2 regions of the Streptomyces fungicidicus genome follow, and region 1 is predicted to be linked to the other one. Evidence: predicted binding sites of a transcription regulator. Region 1 holds the regulator's gene; the other holds the start of a gene.
The links. The regulator HspR, encoded in region 1, represses chaperone genes until heat shock. The targets are predictions, from matches to a motif close to TTGAGNNNNNNNNNCTCAA.
Positions count from the first base shown of each region.

Region 1 (7,811 bases):
CCTCGGCGAGGGCCGCGGCCGGCACCCCGGCGAGCTGCTCCTCGGACGCCTTCTCCTCGCCCTCCATGGTCTTGCCGCCGCCGGCCAGCAGGTAGGGGGCCTTGGCGTGCGCGTGGTCGCGCAGGGACATGATCAGGAGCTTGGGGGAGAGCGGCTTGCCGGTGTTCCAGGCGGGGCACTGCGACTGGCAGCGGCCGCACTCGGTGCAGGTGGAGAAGTCCAGCAGGCCCTTCCAGGAGAACTGCTCGACCTGGGAGACGCCGAAGACGTCGTCGTCACCGGGGTCGGTGAAGTCGATCTGCTTGCCGCCGGACGTCATCGGCAGCAGGGCGCCCAGCGCGGTCCCGCCGGTGGCCTCGCGCTTGAACCAGATGTTCGGGAAGGCGAGGAAGCGGTGCCAGGCGACACCCATGTTGGTGTTGAGCGAGACCACGATCATCCAGATGAACGAGGTCCCGATCTTGATCGTGGCGACCAGGTAGACCAGGTTCTGCAGCGTGGCGACCGACAGGCCCTTGAAGGCGAGGACCAGCGGGTACGAGGCGAAGTACGCCGCCTCGTACTGGTCCACGTGGTGCAGTGCGCCCTCCAGGCCGCGCAGCACGTAGATGGCGAGGCCGATGGTGAGGATGACGTACTCGACGAAGTACGCCTGGCCCGCCTTGGAGCCGGCGAAGCGGGACTTGCGGCCGGGGCGCGACGGCAGGCTCAGCAGCCGGATGACGATGAGCACGGCGATGCCGAGCACGGTCATCACGCCGATGAACTCGATGTACAGCTCGAACGGCAGGAAGCCGCCGATGACCGGCAGCACCCAGTCGGCCTGGAAGAGCTGGCCGAACGCCTGGGCGAGGGTCGGCGGGAGCGTCAGGAAGCCGACGGCGACGAACCAGTGGGCGATGCCGACGACACCCCACCGGTTCATGCGGGTGTGGCCGAGGAACTCCCGCACCAGGGTCACACTGCGCTGGTAGGGATTGTCGGACCGGGCACCTGCCGGGACCGGCTGGCCCAGCTTGAAGTACCGGACGAACTGGCCGATCGCGCGTGCGAGCAGCGCAACGCCGACCACGGTCAGGACCAGCGACACGATGATCGCGGCGAGTTGCATGGGGGCTCCTCGGGCCTGCGAGGGGTTCTGAGGGATGTCCTCGGGGGCTCCGCTACGGCTTCCCCGAAATTACTAAGCGGTAACTTATGCAGTCCGTTCGAGACTACCCCCATCCCCGGCCGCACTGTAGCCGGGCACGGGGTGATCTGGATCGCTGAGGGTTGCCTATTGCGGCAGCCCAGGAGCCTCCCCCGGGGGCGTCCCGCACGGCGTCCGGGTGCGTCCTCCCGAATGGCGTCCGGGATCCGATCGTGTTATTCACGCCAAATCGGTCCATACGCCCCTAACTTATATCCGTGCTCTACGGGATCGCCGCCGCCGCCACCGCCCTGCTGCTCTCCGCCCTCCTCGCGGAGCTGCTGCGGGTCCCCGCCCTGCGTCTGGGAATCCTGGACCGAAGACGCCGCTGGGCGCTGCCGCTGTCCGGGGGAACGGCCGTCGTGCTCGCCACCGGACTGGTGGCGGGCCTCGGCGACCGGGCCGGACTCGCCCCGCTCGGCACCGGGGTCGGACGGCTGCTGGCCGCCGGCGCCTGGGTCGGCGTGCTCGGGCTGGCCGCCGACGTGTGGCGGCTGCGCTGGTGGATCCCGCTCGCCGGTACGGCGGTGGCGGCGGCGCTCGTGGTGCCGTACGCGGAGACCGGGGTGCCGGCCGGGGTGCTCGCCGTGGCGTGGGTGGTCGCCGTCGCCGCGGCCCTCCGGGGGCTGGACCACGCCGACGGGCTGGCCGGCACCGTGGCGGCGCTCGCCGCGTTCGGGGTGGCGGCCTGCGCGGCGGCGGAGCCGATGGAGGGGATCGCGGTGCTCATGGCCGTGCTGGCCGCCGCGCTCGCCGGGTTCCTGCTGCACAACTGGCATCCCGCCCGGGTCGGCCTCGGCGCGGGCGGCTCCCTGTTCACGGGGTTCGTGCTGGCCTCGTCGGCGGTGTTCGTGCGGGCCGGGCAGGGAATCGGCGCCGGAGCCGGGGTGTTGTTCGCCGTGACGGCCGTGGCGTGTGCCGACGTGGTGCTGGTGGTGCTCGGCCGGCGGCTGTCCCGGTGGCCCGTGACGCGCGGCCGGCCGGACCATCTGGGGCACCGGCTGCGGCGGCTCGGACTCGCGCCCCGCGCCGTGACCGTACTGCTGGCCGCCGCCGCGCTGGGCGGGGTGCTGGCCGGGGTGGGCGTGCACACCGGACGGGTGTCCGGGGGTGCGGCGCTGTGGGTGGCGGCGGTCGCCGCGGTGGTCGTCCTCGCGCTTCTGCGCCTTCCCGTCACCCCCGTTTTCCGACCGCGTCAGCGATCCTCGGAAGCATCCGTGCAGGTCAGCGAGCGGTTGCGTGTAAGGAGCGGATAAGAGTTGAGTCCGCTCGACTCAGCTCTGTTGACCCTGCGCCGGGTGTCATGCATGCTTGAGTCCGTTGCACTCAAGTCAGCTGGAGGAATCGAAATGGCACGTGCGGTCGGCATCGACCTGGGCACGACTAACTCCGTCGTCAGCGTTCTGGAGGGCGGCGAGCCCACCGTCATCACCAACGCCGAGGGCGCCAGGACCACGCCGTCCGTCGTCGCCTTCGCCAAGAACGGTGAGGTGCTGGTCGGCGAGGTGGCCAAGCGTCAGGCGGTCACGAACGTCGACAGGACCATCCGGTCGGTCAAGCGCCACATGGGCACCGACTGGAAGATCGAGCTCGACGGGAAGCCCTTCAACCCGCAGCAGATCAGCGCCTTCGTGCTGCAGAAGCTGAAGCGCGACGCCGAGTCGTACCTGGGCGAGAAGGTGACGGACGCCGTCATCACCGTTCCGGCGTACTTCAACGACGCCGAGCGCCAGGCCACCAAGGAGGCCGGCGAGATCGCCGGTCTGAACGTGCTGCGCATCGTCAACGAGCCCACGGCCGCCGCCCTGGCGTACGGCCTGGACAAGGACGAGCAGGTCATCCTGGTCTTCGACCTCGGTGGCGGTACGTTCGACGTCTCGCTGCTGGAGATCGGCGACGGCGTCGTCGAGGTGAAGGCCACCAACGGTGACAACAACCTCGGCGGTGACGACTGGGACCAGCGCGTTGTCGACTACCTGGTCAAGCAGTTCCAGTCCGGGCACGGCGTGGACCTGGCCAAGGACAAGATGGCGCTGCAGCGTCTGCGTGAGGCCGCCGAGAAGGCGAAGATCGAGCTCTCCTCGTCCACCGAGACCACGATCAACCTCCCCTACATCACCGCCTCCGCCGAGGGCCCCCTGCACCTCGACGAGAAGCTCACCCGCGCCCAGTTCCAGCAGCTGACCGCGGACCTGCTCGAGCGCTGCAAGACGCCGTTCCACAACGTCGTCAAGGACGCCGGCATCCAGCTCAGCGAGATCGACCACGTCGTCCTCGTCGGCGGTTCCACCCGCATGCCCGCCGTCGCCGAGCTCGTCAAGGAGCTGACCGGCGGCAAGGAGGCCAACAAGGGCGTGAACCCGGACGAGGTCGTCTCGATCGGCGCCGCGCTCCAGGCCGGTGTGCTCAAGGGCGAGGTCAAGGACGTCCTGCTGCTCGACGTCACCCCGCTGTCCCTCGGCATCGAGACCAAGGGCGGCATCATGACCAAGCTGATCGAGCGCAACACCACGATCCCGACGAAGCGCTCCGAGATCTTCACCACGGCCGAGGACAACCAGCCGTCCGTGCAGATCCAGGTCTACCAGGGCGAGCGCGAGATCGCCGCGTACAACAAGAAGCTCGGCATGTTCGAGCTGACCGGTCTGCCCCCGGCGCCGCGCGGCGTCCCGCAGATCGAGGTCTCCTTCGACATCGACGCCAACGGCATCATGCACGTCACGGCGAAGGACCTCGGCACCGGCAAGGAGCAGAAGATGACCGTCACCGGCGGCTCCTCGCTGCCGAAGGACGAGGTCGACCGGATGCGCCAGGAGGCCGAGAAGTACGCGGAGGAGGACCACGCCCGCCGCGAGGCCGCCGAGTCCCGCAACCAGGGCGAGCAGCTCGTCTACCAGACCGAGAAGTTCCTCAGCGACAACGCGGACAAGGTCCCCGGTGACGTCAAGACCGAGGTCGAGACGGCCGTCGCCGAGCTGAAGGAGAAGCTCAAGGGCGACGACTCCGCCGAGATCCGCACCGCCACCGAGAAGGTCGCGGCCGTCTCCCAGAAGCTGGGCCAGGCCATGTACGCGGACGCCCAGGCCGCGCAGGCAGCCGGCGGCGCGTCCGCCGGCGCCGGTGAGGCCAAGGCCGACGACGACGTCGTCGACGCCGAGATCGTCGACGAGGACCGCAAGGACGGTGCGGCGTGACCGAGGAGACCCCGGGCTTCGACGAGCAGTCGCAGCAGCCCGACGTCCCCTCCGACGAATCCGAGCCGAAGGCCGCCGCCACTCCCTCCGCGGAGGAGGGGGCGGCCCCGGCCGGGGACACGGGCCAGGACGCGGCACTGGTGGCCCAGCTGGACCAGGCCCGCACCGCGCTCGGTGAGCGCACCGCGGACCTCCAGCGCCTCCAGGCCGAGTTCCAGAACTACCGCCGCAGGGTCGAGCGGGACCGGGTCGCCGTCAAGGAGGTCGCCGTGGCGAACCTCCTGAGCGAACTGCTCCCGGTGCTCGACGACGTCGGCCGCGCACGGGAACACGGTGAGCTGGTCGGCGGCTTCAAGTCCGTCGCGGAGTCGCTGGAGACGATCATCGCCAAGATGGGTCTCCAGCAGTTCGGCAAGGAGGGCGAGCCCTTCGACCCGACGATCCACGAGGCCCTGATGCACAGTTACGCGCCGGACGTCACCGAGACGACGTGCGTGGCGATTCTCCAGCCGGGGTATCGCATCGGCGAGCGCACCATCCGCCCCGCGCGGGTGGCCGTCGCCGAGCCGCAGCCCGGCGCGCAGACGGCTCTGCCGGCCGAGGAGAGCACCGAGACGCAGGACGACTCGGAGAACAAGGAGAGCGGTGGCCCGGACGAGGGCTGACGCGACAGCTGACGCACGGAAGGAGGGACGTCGGGGATGAGCACCAAGGACTTCATCGAGAAGGACTTCTACAAGGTCCTCGGCGTCCCCAAGGACGCCACCGAGGCCGAGATCAAGAAGGCGTACCGGAAGCTCGCCCGCGAGTTCCACCCGGACGCCAACAAGGGCAACGCCAGGGCGGAGGAGCGGTTCAAGGAGATCTCCGAGGCGAACGACGTCCTCGGGGACCCCAAGAAGCGCAAGGAGTACGACGAGGCGCGCGCCCTCTTCGGCAACGGCGGATTCCGTCCGGGGCCGGGCGCGGGCGGCGGCGGCTCGTTCAACTTCGACCTGGGCGACCTCTTCGGGGGTCAGGCCGGCGGCCAGCAGCAGGGCGGCTTCGGCGGCGGCCTCGGTGACGTCTTCGGGGGCCTGTTCAACCGGGGCGGCGCGGGTACCACCCGTACCCAGCCGCGCCGCGGTCAGGACATCGAGTCCGAGGTGACGCTCAGCTTCACCGAGGCGATCGAGGGCGCGACGGTCCCGCTGCGGATGTCGTCGCAGGCGCCCTGCAAGGCCTGTTCGGGCACCGGCGACAAGAACGGCACACCGCGGGTGTGCCCGACCTGCGTCGGCACCGGCCAGGTGGCGCGGGGCTCCGGCGGCGGGTTCTCGCTCACGGATCCCTGCCCCGACTGCAAGGGCCGCGGCCTGATCGCGGAGGAGGCCTGCGAGATCTGCAAGGGCAGCGGCCGGGCCAAGTCCTCCCGGACGATGCAGGTGCGCATCCCCGCGGGCGTCAGCGACAACCAGCGGATCCGGCTGCGCGGCAAGGGCGCGCCGGGCGAGCGCGGCGGCCCCGCCGGTGACCTGTACGTGGTCGTGCACGTCGGCGACCACCCGGTGTTCGGCCGCAAGGACGACAACCTGACCGTCACGGTCCCGGTGACGTTCGCCGAGGCCGCCCTCGGCGGCGAGGTCCGGGTGCCGACGCTCGGCGGTCCGCCGGTCACGCTGAAGCTGCCGCCGGGCACGCCCAACGGGCGCACCATGCGGGCCCGGGGCAAGGGCGCGGTCCGCAAGGACGGCACGCGCGGTGATCTCCTGGTCACCGTGGAGGTGAGTGTTCCCAAGGATCTGTCGGGGAAGGCTCGTGACGCGCTGGAGGCGTATCGCGAGGCGACCGCGGAGGAGGATCCGCGGGCGGAGCTGTTCCAGGCCGCGAAGGGAGCTTGATCTGCATGGACGGCCGACGACGCAATCCGTACGAACTGACCCAGGACACCCCGGTCTACGTCATCTCGGTGGCGGCCCAGCTCTCCGGCCTGCACCCGCAGACGCTGCGCCAGTACGACCGCCTGGGACTCGTGTCGCCGGACCGCACGGCAGGCCGGGGCCGCCGCTACTCGGCCCGTGACATCGAACTGCTCCGTCAGGTGCAGCAGTTGTCGCAGAGCGAGGGCATCAATCTGGCCGGTATCAAGCGCATCATCGAGCTGGAGAACCAGGTCGCCGCCCTCCAGGCCCGGGTGGCCGAACTGGAGGACGCCCTCGACGGGGCGGCCGCGGCGATGCGTCAGCGCGAGGCCGCGGTGCACGCCTCGTACCGTCGTGACCTGGTGCCCTACCAGGAGGTCCAGCAGACCAGCGCGTTGGTGGTGTGGCGGCCCAAGCGGCAGCAGCACGACTGACCGCGGGACGTGAAGTGCCGCGGGAGGCCCGTGGGTTCGACGAACCCACGGGCCTCCCGTCTTATCCGCGGCCACTTCTGTGACTATGGTATGTCTGCGCGTCCAGATGATCCCCGCGGAGCTTTCGCAGGTCCCTCACGAGTTCAGCGCGCCGTGCTGTGTCCATCTCGTTAAGTGGCCGCCCTTGACGCGGGAGGTGGCTGAAGCGTTGGCTTTTCAGTCACATGGGCCGCAAAGCTGTGCCCACGTCCAAAACGCACCTGAAGTGAGCCCTCGCATGCGTCGTCGTATCGCCATATCCGTGGCCGCCACCTCCATGTCCGTCATGCTCGCCGGCTGCGGCATGCTCAACGCGGCCGAGAGCAGCGACGACGCGAGCCCGGCCAAGGGCGACGACATCACCGTCGGGCTGCTGCTCCCGGAGAAGGCCAACACGCGGTACGAGCAGTTCGACTACCCCATCTTCAAGACGAAGGTGGAGTCGCTCACCGACAAGAAGGGCAAGGTCGAGTACGCCAACGCCGAGGCGGACGCCGGCAAGCAGGCCAGCCAGATGCAGCAGATGATCGACGACAAGGTCGACGTCATCGTGCTGGACGCGGTCGACGCCAAGGCCATCGCGGACGGCGTGCAGAAGGCCAAGGACGCGGGCATCCCCGTCATCGCCTACGACCGGCTCGCCGAGGGGCCGATCGACGCGTACATCTCCTTCGACAACGCGCTCGTCGGCGAGGTGCAGGGCCGTTCCCTGCTGGCCTCCCTCGGGGACGACCTCAGCATCACCGACAAGATCGTGATGATGAACGGCTCGTCGACCGACCCGAACGCCAAGCAGTTCAAGGCCGGCGCGCTCTCCGAGCTCAAGGGCAAGGTGACGATCGCCAAGTCCTACGACACCAAGGACTGGAAGCCGGAGAACGCCCAGGCCAACATGACCGAGGCGATCAACGCGATCGGCGCGGACAACATCGCCGCGGTCTACTCCGCCAACGACGGCATGGCGGGCGGCATCGTCAAGGCGCTGCGCGCCGCCGGCGTGACCGACCTTCCGGCCATCACCGGCCAGGACGCCGAACTCGCCGCGGTGCAGCGC
Region 1 is NZ_CP023407.1:4,065,224-4,073,034, forward strand. Features, by position in the region: gene CNQ36_RS18585 ((Fe-S)-binding protein) at 1-1,111, opposite strand, end outside; gene CNQ36_RS18590 (MraY family glycosyltransferase) at 1,408-2,445, shown strand; gene dnaK (molecular chaperone DnaK) at 2,539-4,383, shown strand; gene grpE (nucleotide exchange factor GrpE) at 4,380-5,048, shown strand; gene dnaJ (molecular chaperone DnaJ) at 5,085-6,263, shown strand; gene CNQ36_RS18610 (heat shock protein transcriptional repressor HspR) at 6,269-6,718, shown strand; gene CNQ36_RS18615 (sugar ABC transporter substrate-binding protein) at 6,996-7,811, shown strand, end outside.

Region 2 (7,811 bases), 1.2 Mb from region 1:
GTGGTCACCGCGGTGTTCACGGCGACCGGGAACTCGGCCTGCGGGTCCGACGGCTCGACCGCCGCCGGCTGCGAGGTGGCCTCGCGGACCTCCGTGAAGACCTTCTCCAGCTGGCCCTGGTAGTCCTGCAGCGCCTGCTCGGCCTCTTCCAGGGTGATGTCGCCGCGACCGATCAGGGACTCGGTGTAGAGCTTGCGCACCGAGCGCTTCTTGTCGATCAGGTCGTACATCAGCGGCTGGGTGAAGGCCGGGTTGTCGGACTCGTTGTGACCGCGGCGGCGGTAGCAGATGAGGTCGATCACCACGTCCTTGTTGAACGCCTGGCGGAACTCGAAGGCGAGCCGCGCGACGCGCACGACGGCCTCCGGGTCGTCGCCGTTCACGTGGAAGATCGGGGCCTCGATCATGCGGGCCACGTCCGTCGCGTACATGGAGGAACGCGAGGACTCGGGGGCCGCGGTGAAGCCGACCTGGTTGTTGATGACGACGTGGACCGTGCCGCCGGTGCGGTAGCCGCGCAGCTGCGACATGTTCAGGGTCTCGGCCACCACGCCCTGGCCCGCGAAGGCCGCGTCGCCGTGGATCGCCACCGGCAGGACGGTGAAGTCCGTGCCGCCCTTGCCGATGATGTCCTGCTTGGCGCGGGAGACGCCCTCCAGGACCGGGTCGACCGCCTCGAGGTGCGAGGGGTTGGCGACCAGCGAGACCTTGATCTGCTCGCCGTCCAGGCCGGTGAAGGTGCCCTCGGCGCCCAGGTGGTACTTCACGTCGCCGGAGCCGTGCATCGACTTCGGGTCGAGGTTGCCCTCGAACTCGCGGAAGATCTGCGCGTACGACTTGCCGACGATGTTCGCCAGCACGTTCAGCCGGCCGCGGTGGGCCATGCCGATGACGACCTCGTCCAGGCGGGACTCGGCGGCCGAGTCCAGCACCGCGTCGAGCAGCGGGATGACGGACTCGCCGCCCTCCAGGGAGAAGCGCTTCTGGCCGACGTACTTGGTCTGCAGGAAGGTCTCGAAGGCCTCCGCCGCGTTCAGCCGGCGCAGGATGCGCAGCTGCTCCTCGCGCTCCGGCTTGGTGTGCGAGCGCTCGATGCGGTCCTGGATCCACTTGCGCTGCTTGGGGTCCTGGATGTGCATGAACTCGACGCCGGTGGTGCGGCAGTACGAGTCGCGCAGCACGCCCAGGATGTCGCGCAGCTTCATCAGGGACTTGCCGGCGAAGCCGCCGACGGCGAACTCGCGCTCCAGGTCCCACAGGGTGAGGCCGTGCTCGACGATGTCCAGGTCGGGGTGCTTGCGCTGGCGGTACTCCAGCGGGTCGGTGTCGGCCATGACGTGGCCGCGGACCCGGTAGGAGTGGATCAGCTCGAAGACCCGGGCGGCCTTGGTGACGTCGTCGTCGTGCGAGGCGTCGATGTCCTTGAGCCAGCGGACCGGCTCGTAGGGGATGCGCAGCGCCTCGAAGATCTCGTCGTAGAAGCCCTTCTCGCCGAGGAGGAGGTTCGCGACCGCGCGCAGGAACTCGCCGGAGGCGGCGCCCTGGATCACCCGGTGGTCGTAGGTCGACGTGAGCGTCATGACCTTCGAGATGCCGAGCTTGTTCAGGGTGTCCTGGGAGGTGCCCTGGAACTCCGCCGGGTAGTCCATGGAGCCGACGCCCATGATGACCGCCTGGCCGGGCATCAGCCGCGGCACGGAGTGGACGGTGCCGAGGCCGCCGGGGTTGGTCAGGGAGACCGTGACACCGGTGAAGTCGTCCATCGTCAGCTTGTTGTCGCGGGCGCGACGGACGATGTCCTCGTAGGCCTGCCAGAACTCGAAGAAGTTCAGCGTCTCGGCCTTCTTGATGGCCGCGACGACCAGCTGGCGGTCGCCGTTGGGCTTCACCAGGTCGATGGCCAGACCGAGGTTGACGTGCTCCGGCTTCACCAGGGTCGGCTTGCCGTCCACCCGGGCGAACGAGTGGTTCATCGTCGGCATGGCCTTGATGGCCTGCACCATCGCGTAGCCGATCAGGTGCGTGAAGGAGATCTTCCCGCCCCGGGCCCGCTTGAGGTGGTTGTTGATGACGATGCGGTTGTCGAACAGCAGCTTCACCGGGACCGCGCGCACGGACGTGGCCGTGGGCAGTTCCAGGGAGGCGTCCATGTTCTTCGCCACGGCGGCGGACGGGCCGCGCAGGGTCACCTGCTCGGGGCCGGTCTTCGCCTCGGCGGCGGGCTCGGCCTTGGCGGCGGCCGGCTTCGCGGCGGGCGCGGCGGCCTTCGCCGGGGCGGGAGCCTGCGCCGGGGCCTTGGCGGCCGGCGCGGCGGCGGGTGCGGCCTGGGCGGGCTGCGCGGCCGCCGGAGCGGGCGCGGGCGCCGCGGGGCGGGCCGGAGCGGCCGGCTGCGCCGTACCGGTGGTGCCCGTGGCCCCCGCGGCCGCGGTACCCGCCGGAGCCGAGGTCGCAGGCGCGCCCGGCTTGTAGTCGGCGAAGAAGTCCCACCAGGCTCGGTCCACCGAGTTCGGGTCCTGGAGGTACTGCTGGTAGATCTCGTCGACGAGCCATTCGTTGGCACCGAAGGCCGCAGCGGGGTTCTTGCCCGCTTGGTCGGTGTCGGTCGAGATGCTCGAGTTACTGGGGGACTGTGGCGACACGGCGTCAACCGCCCTCTTCCGCTTCGCAAGATGATGGACAGCGGAAATAAAGGCTACGCCCCCGAGAGCGAGAAGGTCAGGCCGGGCCCGTCCATCGTCGTGTAAGTCACATTGCGGAGCGTGTTTCGGCGCGGGAAATGGCGGGAAACAACCGTGGTTTTGATTCTTCGGAGGGCTTCAGGCATCGCTCGGCCGGGCCTCGGCGCGCAGCTCGCGCGGGCCTGTGCCTGATCACACGTGTCCGTCAGCGCGAACACGGATGGATCTTGCGGCTCCGCTTCGAACTTTACGTCAACTTGGTACGGAAGACGCTCCCGGAAGAGTGACAAGGATCCGGCAGCCCCGCTCGGATTCGGCCACGCCGATCCGGCCGCCGTGCAGATCCACGGCCCAGCGGGCGATCGCCAGGCCGAGACCGGTGCCGCCGTCGCTGCCCGGGCCGTGCGGCCGGTTGACGTTGCCCCGGTTGAACCGCTCGAAGACCCGGTGCCACTCGGTCCGCGGAATGCCGGGCCCTTCGTCCAGCACCTCCAGCTCCAGCGACTCCGGCCGCTCCCCGCGCCGCGCCCGGACCGTCACCCGGCCGTGCGGCGGGCTGTGCTTGACCGCGTTGTCGATGAGGTTGGCGACCACCTGGTGGATGCGCTCGGGGTCGGCGTGCGCGACCAGCTCCGGCGGGGACACGTCGAGGTGCAGATGGACGTCCGTACGGGTGTGGCTGCCCGAGCCGGAGGCCATGCCCGCGCGGGCCGAGGCGACCATGTTGGCCTCCTTCAGCACCCCGGACAGGTACGGCCACACCTCGAAGCGCCGCTTCTTCAGCGGGACCACGCCGTTGTCCAGGCGGGACAGGTCGAGGAGCGTCTCCACGAGACGGCCCAGGCGCTCGGTCTGCTTCAGGGCCGTGCGCATCGTCTCGGGATCGGCCCGCGTGACGCCGTCGACGATGTTCTCCAGCACCGCGCGCAGGCCCGCGATGGGGGTGCGCAGCTCGTGCGAGACGTTGGCCACCAGCTCCTTGCGCTGGCGGTCCTGGGCCTCCAGCTCGTCCGCCATGGCGTTGATCGTCTGGGCCAGGCCGCCCAGCTCGTCCCGCCGGTTCTCGCGCACCCGGCGGGTGTAGTCGCCGTGCGAGATGGAGCGGGCGACGGCGTTCATGTCGTCCAGCGGAGCGGTGAGCGAGTGCGCCACGAACTGCGTGATCAGGAGGGTGGCGATCATCGAGAAGATCGTGATGAAGCGCAGCTCCGTCTTGGTGTGCACGGCGATCACCGAGAGCCCGGTGGTGATCAGGACCGAGACGACGACCAGCGCGCCCAGCTTGGTCTGGATCGAGAACGGGCGTACACCGCCCCAGGGCGGCTGCGCCCCGGGGCCTCTGCGTCCGGCCGGACCGTCGCTCATGGCGTCGGCGTCTCCAGGGCGTAGCCGACGCCGTGCACGGTGCGGATGCGCTCGGCGCCGATCTTCCGGCGCAGCGCCTTGATGTGGCTGTCGACCGTGCGGGTGCCGGAGGCGTCCGCCCAGTCCCAGACCTCGGCCAGCAGTTGCTCGCGGGAGAGCACCGCGCGGGGCGTGTTCGCCAGGCAGACCAGCAGGTCGAACTCGGTGGGCGTGAGATGCACGTCCTCGCTGCGCACCCGCACCCGGCGCTGCGCGTGGTCGATCTCCAGTTCGCCCAGGCGCAGTATTCCGCTGCGCGGGGTCGTCGCCGCGAGGGCGGCGCGCTCCATGCGGCGCAGCAGCACGTGCACGCGTGCCGCCAGCTCCCGCATGGAGAAGGGCTTCGTCATGTAGTCGTCGGCGCCGACGCCCAGACCGACCAGCATGTCGGTCTCGTCGTCACGCGCGGTGAGCATCAGCACCGGCAGCGGCCGCTGGGCCTGCACGCGCCGGCAGACCTCCAGGCCGTCGAAGCCCGGCAGCATGATGTCGAGGATCAGCAAATCGGGCTGCCAGGCCTCCGCCGTGTCCACCGCGGACGGGCCGTCGCCCGCCGTTTGCACCAGGAATCCCTCGGCGCGGAGGCGAGTCGCGATGGCGTCCACGATCGTCGCGTCGTCCTCGACCACCAGGACCCTGCGCTGTGCGCCGGGGGTGGTCGTGGCCGTGCCGTTGTGGGAGGTCTGTGTCTGCTCCATCGCCCGCCCCTGAGGTGTGCTTTTTCGGAATCAGTGGGGTGATCCGTCGTCTGCGCATGACTGCGATTGACTCTTGAATGATCTGCGTCAGGGCAGCAGCGTACGGGGAGTCACCGCGCCTTTGCTATCCAGGGCGGACGCCGATGTGCACGACGTCCGGAACGCCCCGGGCAACGGGGACCTCTTCGGTACGCACCTGACGGAACCCGGCATTCCGCAAGGTTCCTTCAAATTCCGGGGACGGTTGCGCCGACCACACCGCGAGTACGCCGCCCGGCCTCAACACCCTTTCACAGGCCGCCAGTCCGCTGAGCGAGTAGAGGGTGCCGTTGTCCTCGGTGACGGTCCAGTCGGGCCCGTTGTCGATGTCGAGGCAGAGCGCGTCGAACGTGTCGGACGTCTCATGGACGTAGCGGACCAGGTCCGTCTCGATGATCTCCGTGCGCGGGTCGGCGAGGGCCCGCGCGGAGAGCGCGGCCAGCGGCCCCCCGCGGTGCCACTCGATGATCGCCGGCTCGCGTTCCACCACGGCCACGCGCCCCCACTCGGGCTGTCCGGCGGCGTGTGCGAGCGAGAAGCCGACCCCGAGGCCGCCGATCAGGACGTGCGGCCGGTGCGCCGTGCGCCCGTCGAGCGCGGCCAGGGCGGCGTCGACCAGCCGCCGTTCCGAGCGGCCGTCGGAGGTGTCCATCAGGAAGCAGCCGTTGGCGATGATCTGCAGCAGGTCGCCGTGCCTGCGCAGCACGACCTCGCCGTACGGGCCCTCGCGGCGGTCCAGGATCTCGGGGGCTTCGGGAATGTCGTACGGGGTGGACATGCGTTCATCCTGACAGCTCCCCTTCCCGCGGCGGCCGGCACCTCAGGGACCCCGGAACGATGATCGCTCAGAGCGAACGCGCCCCCGGGAACATTCGGCGGCTCAGGAGCATTGAGTCGGCATAGCTCAACTTGACTGCCGAAGGGGAGATCATGGCTGCTGAGTCCACACCGCTCGCCCTGCCCGTGCTGCCGCTCGACGACGAGGTCGTGCTGCCGGGGATGGTGGTTCCGCTGGACCTGAGCGATTCCGAGGTGCGCGCCGCGGTGGAGGCCGCCCAGGCCGCCGCCCGGTCAGCCCCGGGCAAGCCCAGGGTGCTGCTGGTGCCACGCGTCGACGGGACCTACGCCGGCATGGGCGTGCTGGGCACGGTCGAGCAGGTCGGCAGACTGGCCGACGGCGATCCGGGCGCCCTGATCCGAGGGCGGGGCCGCGTGCGCATCGGCGCCGGGACGACCGGGCCCGGCGCGGCGCTCTGGGTGGAGGGCACCCGGACGGACGACTCCGTGCCGGAGCCGCTGCCCGGACACGTGTCCGAACTCGTCAAGGAGTACAAGGCGCTCGCCACCGCCTGGCTGCGCAAGCGCGGCGCCTGGCAGGTCGTCGACCGGGTCCAGGCCATCGACGACGTCTCCGCGCTCGCCGACAACTCCGGCTACTCGCCGTTCCTGACCACCGAGCAGAAGGTCGCCCTGCTGGAGACCACCGACCCGGTGGCCCGGCTGAAGCTCGCCACCCAGCAGCTGCGCGACCACCTCGCCGAGCAGGACGTCGCCGAGACCATCGCCAAGGACGTCCAGGAGGGCGTCGACAAGCAGCAGCGCGAGTTCCTGCTGCGCCGCCAGCTGGAGGCCGTCCGCAAGGAGCTGCGCGAGCTGAACGGCGAGGGGGGCAAGGACTCCGCGGAGGAGTCCGACGACTACCGCGCCCGGGTCGAGGCCGCCGACCTGCCGGAGAAGGTCCGCGAGGCCGCGCTCAAGGAGGTCGACAAGCTGGAGCGGTCCTCCGACCAGTCGCCCGAGGGTTCCTGGATCCGTACCTGGCTCGACACGGTCCTGGAGATGCCGTGGAACGAGCGCACCGAGGACGCGTACGACATCCGGGGCGCCCGGGCCGTGCTGGACGCGGAGCACGCGGGCCTGGAAGACGTGAAGGAGCGGATCACCGAGTACCTGGCGGTGCGCAAGCGGCGCAGCGACCGGGGTCTCGGCGTGGTCGGCGGGCGGCGCGGCGGCGCCGTGCTCGCCCTGGTCGGCCCGCCCGGCGTGGGCAAGACCTCGCTCGGCGAGTCCGTGGCCCACGCGATGGGCCGCAAGTTCGTCCGCGTCGCCCTCGGCGGCGTCCGCGACGAGGCCGAGATCCGCGGCCACCGCCGCACCTACGTCGGCGCGCTGCCCGGCCGGATCGTGCGGGCGGTGAAGGAGGCCGGCTCGATGAACCCGGTCGTCCTGCTGGACGAGATCGACAAGGTCGGCTCCGACTTCCGCGGCGACCCCGCGGCCGCCCTGCTGGAGGTCCTCGACCCGGCGCAGAACCACACCTTCCGGGACCACTACCTGGAGGTCGAGCTCGATCTGTCCGACGTCGTGTTCCTGGCGACGGCCAACGTCCTCGAAGCCATCCCGGAGGCCCTGCTCGACCGTATGGAGCTGGTCCGCCTCGACGGCTACACCGAGGACGAGAAGGTCGTCATCGCCCGCGACCACCTGCTCCCGCGCCAGCTGGAGCGGGCCGGACTGGCCGCGGAGGAGGTGACGGTCGACGAGGGCGCGCTGCGCAAGCTGGCCGGCGAGTACACCCGCGAGGCCGGGGTGCGCACCCTGGAGCGGTCCCTCGCGCGGCTGCTGCGCAAGGTCGCGGCCCGGCACGAACTGGGCGAGCGCGAGCTGCCCTTCACCGTGACCGCGGCGGACCTGCGGGACCTGATCGGCCGGCCGCACCACGTGCCCGAGTCCGCGCAGGACCCGGCCGAGCGCCGCACCGCCGTCCCCGGTGTCGCCACCGGACTCGCGGTGACCGGCGCCGGCGGGGACGTCCTCTACGTGGAGGCGTCCCTGGCCGACCCGGAGACGGGCGCGGCGGGACTGACCCTGACCGGCCAGCTGGGTGACGTGATGAAGGAGTCCGCGCAGATCGCGCTGAGCTTCCTGCGCAGTCACGGCGCCGAACTGGAACTGCCGGTGGGCGACCTGAAGGACCGTGGCGCGCACATCC
Region 2 is NZ_CP023407.1:5,221,649-5,229,459, forward strand. Features, by position in the region: gene CNQ36_RS24025 (multifunctional oxoglutarate decarboxylase/oxoglutarate dehydrogenase thiamine pyrophosphate-binding subunit/dihydrolipoyllysine-residue succinyltransferase subunit) at 1-2,639, opposite strand, end outside; gene CNQ36_RS24030 (HAMP domain-containing sensor histidine kinase) at 2,931-4,043, opposite strand; gene CNQ36_RS24035 (response regulator transcription factor) at 4,040-4,780, opposite strand; gene CNQ36_RS24040 (spermidine synthase family protein) at 4,905-5,597, opposite strand; gene lon (endopeptidase La) at 5,750-7,811, shown strand, end outside.
Region 2: the regulator HspR is predicted to act here: its motif matches at 5,709-5,727, upstream of lon (endopeptidase La).